4 regions of the Bacillus sp. BC08 genome follow, and region 3 is predicted to be linked to each of the others. Evidence: riboswitches for the same ligand, from Rfam matches in the RefSeq annotation. Region 3 holds a riboswitch; each other region holds the start of a gene.
The links. Region 3 has a riboswitch for thiamine pyrophosphate ahead of ACXVYO_RS18300 (energy-coupled thiamine transporter ThiT). Riboswitches for the same ligand answer to the same signal wherever they lie in the genome.

Region 1 (3,205 bases), on a different contig from region 3:
TTGGTGATACAATAAAAAATGAAATTTGGAGTTGAGGAAATGAGAATTGGCGTTATTATGGGGGGAGTATCCTCTGAAAAACAAGTATCAATTATGACTGGAAATGAAATAATTGCAAATTTAGATAAAAATAAATATGAAATCGTACCAATTACGTTAAATGAAAAAATGGATTTAATCGAAAAAGCGAAAGATATTGATTTTGCATTGCTCGCATTACACGGAAAATACGGAGAAGATGGGACAGTTCAAGGAACACTTGAAAGTTTAGGTATTCCTTATAGCGGCAGCAATATGTTATCTAGCGGTATATGTATGGATAAAAATATTTCGAAAAAGATTTTACGTTATGAAGGAATAGAAACGCCAGATTGGATTGAACTTACAAAAATGGAGGATCTAAATCTTGAGGAACTAAATAAGTTAGGATTTCCGTTAGTGGTAAAACCAAACTCTGGTGGCTCAAGTGTCGGGGTAAAGATTGTCTATAATAAAGACGAATTAATTTCAATGCTGGAAACTGTATTCGAATGGGATTCTGAAGTAGTAATTGAGAAATATATAAAAGGTGACGAGATTACATGTTCTATTTTTGATGGAAAACAGTTACCTATCATTTCGATTCAACATGCTGCTGAGTTCTTTGATTACAATGCGAAATATGATGATACTAGTACAATTGAAGAGGTTATCGAACTTCCAGCTGAACTTAAGGAACGTGTAAACAAGGCTTCACTGGCTTGCTATAAAGCATTAAAGTGCAGCGTTTATGCAAGGGTGGATATGATGGTGAAGGATGGTATTCCATATGTAATGGAGATTAATACATTACCAGGGATGACGAAAGCGAGTTTACTACCAAAAAGTGCAGCTGCAGCGGGAATTGAATATAGTAAACTATTAGATATGATTATTGAAACTTCATTAAGAGTAAGAAAAGAAGAAGGCTTTTAAGTAGAGGTATCATGAATAATTTTTGACAGTTACATGAAGTATGTTATGATGAATACAATACGAAAATTAAATATTTTATCCACTAGGGGGGCCTATTATAGGCTGAGATCAAATTGGAATTTGAGACTCTTAGTACCTGATCTGGTTAATGCCAGCGTAGGGAAGTGGGAAAGACATTGCTATTTTATGAATAAAAACTGTCAATTTCACTTTCTTTACGCCTGTAAAGAAAGTTTTTTTGTTTTACAGATTTAATAATGGTGGGTAAATACTTAAATTTCATACATAATTGGAGGGATTCAAATGACTTTTTCACAATCATTACGTAAAGAAGTAGACTCAATTTGGGAAGCTAGTTTTCATCATCCTTTTGTAAAAAAGCTTGGTGAAGGAACGTTAGATTTAGCTAGTTTTCGCTATTATGTGCTTCAAGATTCGTATTATTTGAGTCACTTTGCTAGAGTACAAACTTTAGGAGCTGCAAAAGCATTGGAATTAGAAACGACAGCTCGTATGGCACACCATGCTCAAAATACATATGAAGCAGAATTATCCTTACATGAAAATTTTGCGAAGAAACTAGGGATTACACAAGAAGAAAAAGATAATTTTATCCCTGCTCCAACTGCATACGCATATACTTCACATATGTATCGTGCTGCGTATGAAGGGCATTTAGGTGATATCATTGCAGCAATTTTACCTTGTTATTGGTTGTATTATGAAATTGGTGAGCGTTTAAAAGAGTGTCAGCCAGAAGAACCAATTTATAACGAATGGATTTCTGCTTACGGATCTGATTGGTTCCGTACATTAGTTGAAGAGCAAATTACACGGTTAGATACTATCGCTGAAAAAGTAACAGAGGCAGACCGAAATCGAATGAAACAACATTTTATTATTAGCAGTCAATATGAATATTCATTTTGGGAAATGGCTTATACATTAGAAGAGTGGCCAGCGAGTACAGAAGAGAAAAACGTAATAGGATAAAGAGAAGAGGTATCGCAAAAGGCGCATCAATCTAAGTGCGTCTTTTTTTAATTTATCCCGCTTTAATGGGCAGCCCGATTGACGAGGGCTGATAATCAGTGGGGGATGAAGAAAACCCCCACTGATTAAAGTTTCACTTTATAAAAATGAGCCCGTGGAAAAATAACCGAAAAATAGGTACATGAACAAGGTGCATCATCTAGTGATAGGTCATATTTTGTAGGTGTACGTATTGAACTTAGTTTATAGCGCTATTTCTACTTAGATTTAACGAACAGAAATATAGGAAAGCATTGAAAAGGTTGAAGTTTATAAATGGAGGTCATAAAAATGAATAAGTTTCAACAAGAACTACAAGCGTTAAGCCTTAATGATTACCAGTCTGGAAATATTGTGTATTGGGACCAGCAAAACCAATATCCATATTACTATATTGAAGATGCTGTTCGTCGCTGTGGAGGTTGTGGTGGTCGTTGTGGCGGTTGTGCGGGTCGCTGTGGTGGATTTCGTTGTGGTGGGTTCCGTTGTATTGGTTGCTTCGGTTGTTTTGGTTGTGGAGGCTGTGGCGGTTGTGGAGGCTGTAGTAGCTGTGGTAGTTGTTCTAATTGTTTTGGTGGTTTTAATGGTACTACTGATACAACTGGTACTATTGTAACATATGAATATTGATAGGAGAAAAAGGAATCCATTAGTGAAGCATTATATAATTTTTATAAAAGAATTTAATTAAAACACATATAGCATTCAAGTGAAAGAAAGATATTTAGATTTTTAGTTGTAAATCAAGATAAAATCGAAAAAGCAATGACTAGATTTAAAACCTAATCATTGCTTTTTCATATTTTTATCATCAAATAAGAAATCTGTTGCTTCTAGTTAGTGGGTAGCGAAAGAAATTATTACAACTATGTAAGGTTAATGTAATGTTAATCAATAGTAAAAGAATATACTTGAGTGTATTTTAAATAAGATTTAAAAGTACTGTTTATTTTTTTAATATTGGGGTAAGTAAAATTTTATTAGGAAGTGTATTAAAATGATTGAACTTAAATCTATTATCCATTCGTACAAACTAAAGAGAAAAATAGCAAGGGATTTATACGGAAACAGAGATGAATTGACACTGTTATTAAATGAATTTAATAACATGAAACACACAGTAACATGTGAAAAAAAGAAAAATAATATATTATCTCGTTTACAATTAATTTATCAGAATATGAAATTAGATAAACGGTATCCTCTTCCAATTACTTTT
Region 2 (3,205 bases), on a different contig from region 3:
AGATACTTTCTTTAACGGAAACTTAAATATGATTCAAGGATCAATTCAACACCTAGTAACAAGTGCACCATGGCTATTTGCCATCGCATTATTCATTCTATCTATTTTACTATACAGTCAAGCCGCAACAGTACGTGCTTTAATGCCTCTTGGATTATCACTCGGTATTCCACCAGCACTACTAATCGCGATGTTCCCTGCAGTAAATGGATACTTCTTCATTCCAAACTATGGAACAATTGTTGCTGCCATTAACTTTGATCGCACTGGTACAACTGGCATTGGTAAATATGTTTTAAACCATAGCTTTATGATTCCAGGTCTAATCGCAACGTTCACTTCTATCGGAATTGGAATGCTCTTAATTTCAATTATGTTTTAAAGAAAAAGCACAAACCTACAATTGTAAAAGGTTTGTGCTTTTTTAATCAAACGTTTGTTTAAATATTTTTAACCGACCATTCTTCCATTATGTTCTTTACTATTTGTGTGAAGTTTCTTTTTCCTACAAACTCCTGTTTACTTCCTCCACTAACTTCTTCGTACTTTCATACGCAGATTCCGCTAAACTAATCGCAGAAATAACTGAAACACCGTCCGCCCCTGCTTCTATAACTGAAGCTGTATTTTCAATTGTAATGCCACCAATCCCAACGATTGGTGTTGTAATTCCTTGTTCTCTAAAATGAGCTAAACCTTTCGTTCCTTGAACTGCTTTCGTATCTTTTTTCGTACTCGTTGGAAAAACAGGGCCAACACCTAAATAATCAGCTCCGTTTTCAATTGCCCAGCGTGCTTCTTCAATTGTATGTGTAGATACACCAACAATTTTATCCCCCATTTTTTCACGAACAGAAGTAATTCCTTCATCATCTTGTCCAACATGCACGCCATCTGCATCTAACTCGATAGCTAGTTCCACATCATCATTTACAATGAATGGGACACCGTACTCCTTACAAATCGCTTGTAATTCTTTTGCGAAACAAATACGTTTCTCTCCCGTTAAAGCCCCTTCCCCTTTTTCACGGAATTGAAAAATTGTTATACCGCCTTCAAGTGCACCTCTCAACACTTGTAGTGGCTCCTTCGTACAATTGTTACTTCCCATAATAAAGTATACTGATAACAATCTAGACATTTCAGCCTTTGTAATACGCGACATCTAATTTCCCTCCTTACTATATAAGCTCAATCTTCCCATACTTCTCAATATCATCTGAAGTTGTATTCGCTAACTGATTTAAAAATTCAATTTGGAAACTACCAGGTCCCTGCTCCACTGTCTTAGCAGCTGCCAGTTCCGCAGCTACACCATAAAACGTTAATGCAGCTACTGCTGCCTTTACATAATCCTTTTCTACTGCTACAAATGCTCCTATTACAGAAGTTAGTAAACAACCAGTTCCCGTAACTTTCGTTAAAATAGGGTGACCATTTCGAACAAGAATCGTTCGCTCTCCATCTGTAACAACATCTTCTTTTCCAGTAATCACCGCAACTGTATTTAATTCATCAGCTGCCTGCCTTGCAATACTTACGACATTTCCATTTCCAGCACCGACGTCTACCCCTTTGATTTCCCATCTCTCATTAATAACGTTCGCTATTTCAGCTGCATTTCCACGGATAATCGCTAAATCAATTTCGGCCGGAATATGTCTCGCAACTTCTGTTCGATACGATGTTGCTCCTGCACCAACTGGATCAAACAATACTGGTACATTGTTCACATTTGCTGATTTACTCGCAAGTAACATCGCTTCTACTTCTTCAGGACGAAGTGTCCCCATATTTAATACTAACGCTCCAGCAATGCTAGCCATTTCTGCCACTTCTTCTTTTGCATACGCCATTACAGGCGATGCCCCTAACGCTAACAAACCGTTAGCTGTAAAGTTTGTTACAACAACATTTGTAATATTATGAACGAGCGGATTAGATTCTCTCACCAAATCCACTACTTTACTAATTTCTTTCATATTCATTCTTCTCATCCCCTAACTATAGTGATGGGAGATACACAAAAAGACACTTTGCGCGTACGCAAAGTGCCTGAACATGTGCTTTTACACTCTCCCTACGCTGGCATTATCCAACAGGTTCAAATGGTCAATGACGGATTAGTCATACTCTCAGTTTGCATCCACAAACTCCCATGTGTTTAGTATTCATCTACTTCAAAGTCTACTCTTATTCTAGTAAAATAACAAGTTCTTTCCTTTTATAGAATGATAGAGATCATAACTCTCCTGATTCAACCATTCTTCTCCTTTATATAAGTAAAACTCTCACACGTATATTTCATCACAAATAACTCAAACCGTCAGCAAGACTGAATAGAACAAAGATGTATGCTATATTTAACGTATGGAAATTTGAAAGGATGTTTTTAAATATGGCAAAAAGTATTGTAATTGCTGAAAAACCTTCTGTTGCACGTGATATCGCACGTGTACTGAAATGTGATAAAAAAGGGAACGGCTATCTTGAAGGTAGTAAATATATTGTTACTTGGGCTTTAGGTCATCTCGTTACATTAGCTGATCCAGAAAGCTATGATGTGAAATATAAACAATGGAATTTAGAAGATTTACCGATGCTACCTGAGCGTTTGAAATTAACGGTTATTAAACAAACAGGGAAGCAATTTAATGCTGTGAAGAGTCAGCTTCTTAGAAAAGATGTAAATGACATTATTGTAGCGACAGATGCTGGACGTGAGGGAGAATTAGTCGCTCGTTGGATTATTGATAAGGTTCGAGTTAACAAACCAATCAAACGTCTATGGATTTCATCTGTTACTGATAAAGCGATTAAAGATGGATTCGCTAATTTAAAACCAGGTAAAGCATATGACAATTTATACGCTTCAGCAGTTGCACGTTCAGAAGCTGACTGGTATATCGGTCTTAACGCGACTCGCGCTTTAACGACTCGCTTTAATGCCCAGCTGAATTGCGGCCGTGTACAAACACCTACTGTCGCTATGATTGCTAATCGTGAAGATGAAATAAAGAACTTCAAAGCTCAAACTTACTACGGCATCGAAGCACAAACGACGAATCAGTTAAAGCTGACTTGGCAAGATGCTAACGGTAATAGCCGCAGTTTTAATAAAGAAAAAATTGATGGCATTGTAAAAGGTTTAGATAAGCATAATGCTACTGTTGTGGAAATTGATAAAAAACAGAAGAAGTCATTC
Region 3 (3,205 bases):
GTTCCTTATAAATTGGTAATGCTTTCATTTCTTTTTCTACTACTTCGTTATTGCTTAAAAATTGAAGAGCTAACCATCTTGGATGCTTGTAATTCGCTTTCTCTAAAAGAGAAATTACCTGTCCAATTCCTTCATCCATCTGTACACCATATGAAATAATGAATGGCTTTTTCTCGTTTTTATCATTTTCTTTAAGAGTAGCAAGTAGTTCTTCACAGCCTTTTCCGCTTCTTGCAACGACAGGAACGACTGTTACACCTAATCGTTCTGATAATCGTTTTACATCAATTACAATGCCTCTTTGCTTTGCCACATCAACCATATTTAATCCGATTGAGACTGGCTTTCCAAATTCAAGTAATTGCAGCGTTAAATGCATGTTTCGCTCGAATTGTGAAGAATCCACTATATTTAACATATGATGAAATTCATCTGTTAGTAGAAAATTTGTAACGACACCTTCATCACGCGAAACTGGATTCAAATCATAAACACCTGGTAAATCAATTAATGTCCCTTGCTTATCTTTTAATTTACCAACTTTCTTTTCTACTGTTACACCGCTCCAGTTCCCTACATACTCATAAGAACCAGTAAGTGCATTAAATAATGATGTCTTCCCTGTATTTGGATTCCCTAGCAAAGCTACCTTATTCACGCTAATTCCACCTTTATCATTTTCGCGTCACAATGACGAATACTAATTAACTGTCCACGACACTCCAATGTACAAGGACCTTTGAACATCGCCTTTTGCTTCATGCGAAGTTCGCTTCCTTCAGAAAGACCGAAAGCAGCCAATCTTCTCTTTAGTAAATAATCTAAAGACTGAACACTTTTCACTAGCACTTTCTCACCGATTTTAATATCTACTAAGCTCATAACCTTCCCCCTCAGAAGAGAATGATAATTATTTTCAGAAAAATTATAGCACACTCTATTTCAATTGGACTATACCCTTTTGCTTCATATTTATTAACATTTCACTACAATTCTATTTCAATAATTGTCATACTACATTCGTTTGCCATTCTCATCCATTTCGCTTACAATAAACAATAGCAAATAAAGAATCTCGTTATCACTGGGGGAGCCATGCCGCTGAGAGGGAACACTTCGTTCCGACCCTTCGAACCTGTTAGTTAATGCTAACGCAGGGATTGTGCAAACGTCCGAAATACATACCTCTTTTTTATTTACGTATTTCGTATCCTCCTATGATATCTATTCTTTTTTGTACAACTTGGATTTAGGGGGAGACAACATGCGTAACACCAATTTACAAGCGATGATCGAATCTGCAATTCTTGCAGCCTTCGCCTTGGTCATCGACATTTTACCACTTTCAATCAAACTATCAGCAACAGGCGGTTCCATCTCATTCGCTATGATTCCTATTTTTATTATCGCATACCGCTGGGGCTTCAAAATGGCTTTCTTAGGAGGCTTAATTTGGGGATTATTACAAATTGTCGTAGGCGATGCCATTATCGTCACACCAATTCAAGTACTAATTGAATACTTCGTTGCTTTCGCATTCATTGGATTTGCTGGTCTATTCTATCGTCCAATTCAAAAAGCACTTTTAACATCCAATGAAAATAGCTTAGAACAATCCAGTTTAAGTAGCCGTAAAGACAAACCTTTACAAAAACAAAACGAAGGAAAGAAAGTTATTGGTTACATTATTCTTGCTACATTTGTTGGTAGCTTCGCTCGCTACTTCTGTCACTTTATCGCTGGAATTATTTTCTGGGGACAATATGCACCAAAAGGTCAATCAGCAGTTCTATATTCTTTAATATTTAACGGTAGCACAATGATTGGTTCCTATATTCTATGTACCGTTTTACTTATCTTTTTATTTCTTACTTCACCACGTTTATTCAAAAGCATCAATGCTTATCAACTGAACTCGAAGAAAAAGAGCGCTTAATGAGCGCTCTTTTTTTCATATCGTAATATCGATTAAAAATACAATAAATGCACAAAAGAAAATAAATACCATTATACTTAGCCACTTGCTATGCACGGTTCATCGACTCCTTACATAACCTCATTTTCTAACCAGATTATATCGCTTAAAAATAAAGATTAGGTAAAGATAATATGAAAATAAGTTAAAAAAGCGTAGATTACATTGTCTACGCTTTTTTCGATAAATAGAAGTAAAATAATACACCATCTTCTGTATTTTCTGCCCCATATTCAGCATCATGTAGTTCTAAAATGTTCTTTGAAATGGCAAGCCCAAGCCCCGTCCCACCTTGTGAACGCTGACGAGCTGTATCCACGCGATAAAAACGATCCCAAATTTTATCTAATTGTTCTTCTTCAATGTGAGTACCTTTATTTTCAATACATACTTTTATACAATCTTTTTCATCTATTGTAGAAATAATAATATCTTCTTTATTTGGTGTATAACGTATGGCATTCGTAATGAAGTTCACGATGACTTGTTCAATCCGTCCTTGATTTGCGACTACTTCAAATGAGCATATATTTTTATGCACATGCAGTTCTTTTTTCTCTATGTCCACAGAAAGGTGTTCACATATATCTTCAATTACTGTATCAATATAAAATGGATCCTTTTTCATTTTATATGTGCCTGACTCAAATTTAGCTAACTCCAGCATATCCAAAATTAAAGTATCCATTTTGTCTACTTCTCGTTCCATCGCTTGAAAATAGTACTCTTTTTTATGCTCAGCTACTCCATCTTTTAAAATAGAAATACAGCTTTTCATAATACTCAGCGGTGTTTTTAGTTCATGCGAAACACCAGAAATGAATTCTTTCCGCGTATTTTCTAACTTTCTTTCCTTTTCAATATCTTCTTCTAACTGTCCAATATGCGAATGGAGTTTATTCGATAGCACATTAATATTTTTCGATAAATCCCCAATTTCATCTTTTGAAGTAATCGGTATTTTTTCTGTGAAATCTAAGTGCGCTATTTTCTTCGTTGTATCATTTATTTTTAATAACGGCTTTGCAATTTGTTTAGAGTAATAGAACGAAGCTAGAAAAATGAGAACGACTACAAATGCAATGATGTAAATGTAGTAATCTTGCACCATTTGTACAGCTTCATCTACAGGTTGTAAGGAAGCCATCGCATATATATATGTTACAGATCCATCTTTTTCTTTTATCGGTTTCATTAATAATTTATATTTTATATCATTTTTTTCATAAT
Region 4 (3,205 bases), on a different contig from region 3:
TTAGCAGTTTTCCGCATGAAGGGGTATGTGGCAGGGTTTATTACAGTTGTACTCACAATTTTAGTGGCGTTATTCGCTTATAAGATGCCGTTCACGATGGCGATGGCAGCGACCGGATATGGTTTCTTATACGGACTATGGCCGATTGCTTGGATTATCATTATGTCGGTATTTTTATATAAAATATCTGTAAAAACAGGTCAATTCGATGTTATTCGTGCATCTGTCTTATCCATTACAAATGACCATCGTTTACTCGTTATTTTAATCGGTTTTTCATTTGGAGCGTTTTTGGAAGGGGCAGCAGGATTTGGTGCACCAGTAGCGATTACGGCAGCACTTCTTGCAGGTCTTGGATTAAATCCTTTATATGCAGCGGGTCTTTGTTTAATCGCAAATACGGCGCCAGTAGCGTTCGGAGCGATGGGAATTCCGATTACAGTTGCTGGACAAGTAACTGGTATTGATCCACATAAAATTGGACAAATGGCTGGACATCAATTACCGTTTCTATCATTATTTGTTCCGTTCTTTATCGTATTTTTAATGGATGGATTTAAAGGAGTAAGACAAACATGGCCAGCTCTATTTGTAGCGGGGAGCTCATTTGCAATTACGCAGTTCATTACAGCGACGTTCTTAGGACCAGAACTTCCGGATATTACGTCAGCACTTGTAAGTTTAGTGAGTTTATCGCTATTCTTAAAAGTTTGGCAGCCGAAAGAAATCTATCAGTCTAAAGAAGCAAATAGTGAAGTAGCTGCGACGACAGCAACATCTATGCCGAAACTAACAGTAGGGAAAGTAGTAAAGGCATGGTCTCCATTCATTATTTTAACTGTAATGGTAGTCATTTGGAGCCAAAGTTTCTTCAAAGCGTTATTTGCTCCAGGTGGCGCATTAGAAAGCCTTGTGTTTAAGTTTGAGGTTCCAGGCTTACACAATCTAGTAATGAAAGCAGAGCCAATTGTAAATAAACCGACGCCTTATGAAGCAATCTTGAAATTCGATGTTTTATCAGCGACGGGAACAGCAATTTTAATTGCTTGTATCATTTCGATCTTTATTTTGAAAATGAGTGCAAAAGATGCAGTAGTAACATTTAAAGAAACGCTAAATGAGCTTAAGATGCCAATTCTATCTATCGGATTTGTATTAGGATTCGCATTTATCGCAAACTATTCTGGTTTATCTTCTACATTAGCGTTAGCACTTGCAGGAACAGGCGGACTATTCCCGTTCTTCTCACCATTCTTAGGCTGGATCGGTGTATTTTTAACAGGATCCGATACGTCAGCGAATGCACTGTTCTCGAATTTACAAGCGATTACAGCGCAGCAAGTCGGTGTATCTGAAGTACTTCTCGTTGCAGCAAATACAACGGGCGGTGTAACTGGAAAAATGATTTCTCCGCAATCGATTGCAATTGCTTGTGCTGCAGTGGGACTTGCTGGAAAGGAATCAGATTTATTCCGCTTTACAGTGAAGCATAGTTTATTCTTCGTAATTATTGTTGGTATTATGACGTATGTACAGGCATATTATTTAACATGGATGATTCCATAAACAACAAAAGAAATAAACTTTTCATTTTTCAGATTATAGTGTATGATGGGAAAGTATTGAAAATTAAATCAGTGATAAACTAGGGGTGCCTAACGTATGCGTAGGCTGAGAGAGAAGCGCGTGAACTTCTTAACCCTTTGGACCTGATCTGGCTCGTACCAGCGTAGGGAAGTTAACGGCTTTACATAATGATGTCTTTATGAGCCAGGTCCTTATTTTTTTATGGACCTGGCTCTTTTTATTTTGGCATACGCTGGCCATATCTTGTCCTTGTCACGTACAGGGGGGCAACAAAGGTTATGAAACAGTCTGTTTCAGCTGAGCAAATTGAATTGAAATCGAGTTTACCAGGAAGTAAGAAAGTGTATGTGGATGGACCACGCGCGGGTATGAAAGTGCCGATGCGCGAGATTGAACAAAGTGAAACGAACGGCATTCCGAATCCGCCAATTCGTGTATATGATACGAGCGGTCCTTATACAGATCCTGCGTATAAAGTGGAGCTGGAAAAGGGGATTCCAACGCCGCGCCATTCTTGGATTCTGGAGCGCGGAGATGTAGAAGCATACGAAGGGCGCGAAGTGAAACCAGAGGATGACGGTGTAAAAGTGGCTTCGAAACATACACCTGTTTTTCCGCAAATGGATCGCCAGCCGCTTAGAGCGAAGCAAGGGGCAAACGTTACGCAAATGCATTATGCACGTAATGGCATCATTACGTCTGAGATGGAATATGTTGCGATTCGTGAAGGAGTGGAGCCTGAGTTTGTTCGTAAGGAAATCGCAGAAGGCCGTGCCATTTTACCAGCGAATATTAACCATCCGGAAGCAGAGCCGATGATTATCGGACGTAATTTCCACGTGAAGGTCAATGCAAATATCGGAAACTCTGCTGTCTCTTCTTCTATTGCAGAAGAAGTAGAGAAGATGACGTGGGCAACGCGCTGGGGTGCGGATACGATTATGGATTTATCTACAGGTAAAAATATTCATACGACGCGTGAGTGGATTATTCGTAATGCGCCTGTACCAGTCGGAACTGTACCGATCTATCAAGCGCTGGAAAAAGTAAACGGAATTGCAGAAGATTTAACGTGGGAAGTGTATCGTGATACGTTAATTGAGCAAGCGGAGCAAGGTGTTGATTACTTTACGATTCACGCAGGCGTATTACTCCGTTACATTCCGATTACTGCAAAGCGTACGACAGGTATCGTTTCACGTGGTGGTTCAATTATGGCACAGTGGTGTTTATTCCATCATAAAGAAAACTTCTTATACACTCATTTTGAAGAAATATGTGAAATTATGAAGCAGTACGACGTTTCGTTCTCTCTTGGAGATGGATTACGTCCAGGTTCGATTGCAGATGCAAATGACGAAGCACAGTTTTCTGAGCTTGAAACACTTGGTGAATTAACGAAGATTGCTTGGAAACATGATGTGCAAGTGATGATTGAAGGACCTGGGCATGTACCGATGCATTTAATTAAAGAGAATATGGAGAAAGAGCTTGATATTTGTCAGGGCGCGCCGTTCTATACACTTGGACCGTTAACGACAGATATTGCACCAGGTTATGACCATATTACATCCGCAATTGGGGCTGCAATGATTGGCTGGTTTGGAACGGCGATGCT

Region 1: another riboswitch for thiamine pyrophosphate. It lies ahead of tenA (thiaminase II); the one in region 3 lies ahead of ACXVYO_RS18300 (energy-coupled thiamine transporter ThiT).
Region 2: another riboswitch for thiamine pyrophosphate. It lies ahead of thiM (hydroxyethylthiazole kinase); the one in region 3 lies ahead of ACXVYO_RS18300 (energy-coupled thiamine transporter ThiT).
Region 4: another riboswitch for thiamine pyrophosphate. It lies ahead of thiC (phosphomethylpyrimidine synthase ThiC); the one in region 3 lies ahead of ACXVYO_RS18300 (energy-coupled thiamine transporter ThiT).

What each region holds. Positions count from the first base shown of each region.
Region 1 is NZ_JBTGPA010000031.1:528,494-531,698, reverse strand. It holds gene pdxR (MocR-like pyridoxine biosynthesis transcription factor PdxR) at 1-35, shown strand, start outside; gene ddlB (D-alanine--D-alanine ligase) at 40-954, shown strand; TPP riboswitch at 1,029-1,134, shown strand; gene tenA (thiaminase II) at 1,258-1,947, shown strand; gene ACXVYO_RS13405 (heterocycloanthracin/sonorensin family bacteriocin) at 2,278-2,616, shown strand; gene ACXVYO_RS13400 (homoserine dehydrogenase) at 2,984-3,205, shown strand, end outside.
Region 2 is NZ_JBTGPA010000030.1:101,506-104,710, forward strand. It holds gene ACXVYO_RS10160 (anaerobic C4-dicarboxylate transporter family protein) at 1-382, shown strand, start outside; gene thiE (thiamine phosphate synthase) at 506-1,165, opposite strand; gene thiM (hydroxyethylthiazole kinase) at 1,182-1,988, opposite strand; TPP riboswitch at 2,061-2,170, opposite strand; gene topB (DNA topoisomerase III) at 2,399-3,205, shown strand, end outside.
Region 3 is NZ_JBTGPA010000035.1:63,745-66,949, reverse strand. It holds gene feoB (ferrous iron transport protein B) at 1-658, opposite strand, end outside; gene ACXVYO_RS18305 (FeoA family protein) at 655-882, opposite strand; TPP riboswitch at 1,077-1,178, shown strand; gene ACXVYO_RS18300 (energy-coupled thiamine transporter ThiT) at 1,265-1,936, shown strand; gene ACXVYO_RS18295 (sensor histidine kinase) at 2,145-3,205, opposite strand, start outside.
Region 4 is NZ_JBTGPA010000040.1:41,315-44,519, forward strand. It holds gene lldP (L-lactate permease) at 1-1,566, shown strand, start outside; TPP riboswitch at 1,638-1,753, shown strand; gene thiC (phosphomethylpyrimidine synthase ThiC) at 1,866-3,205, shown strand, end outside.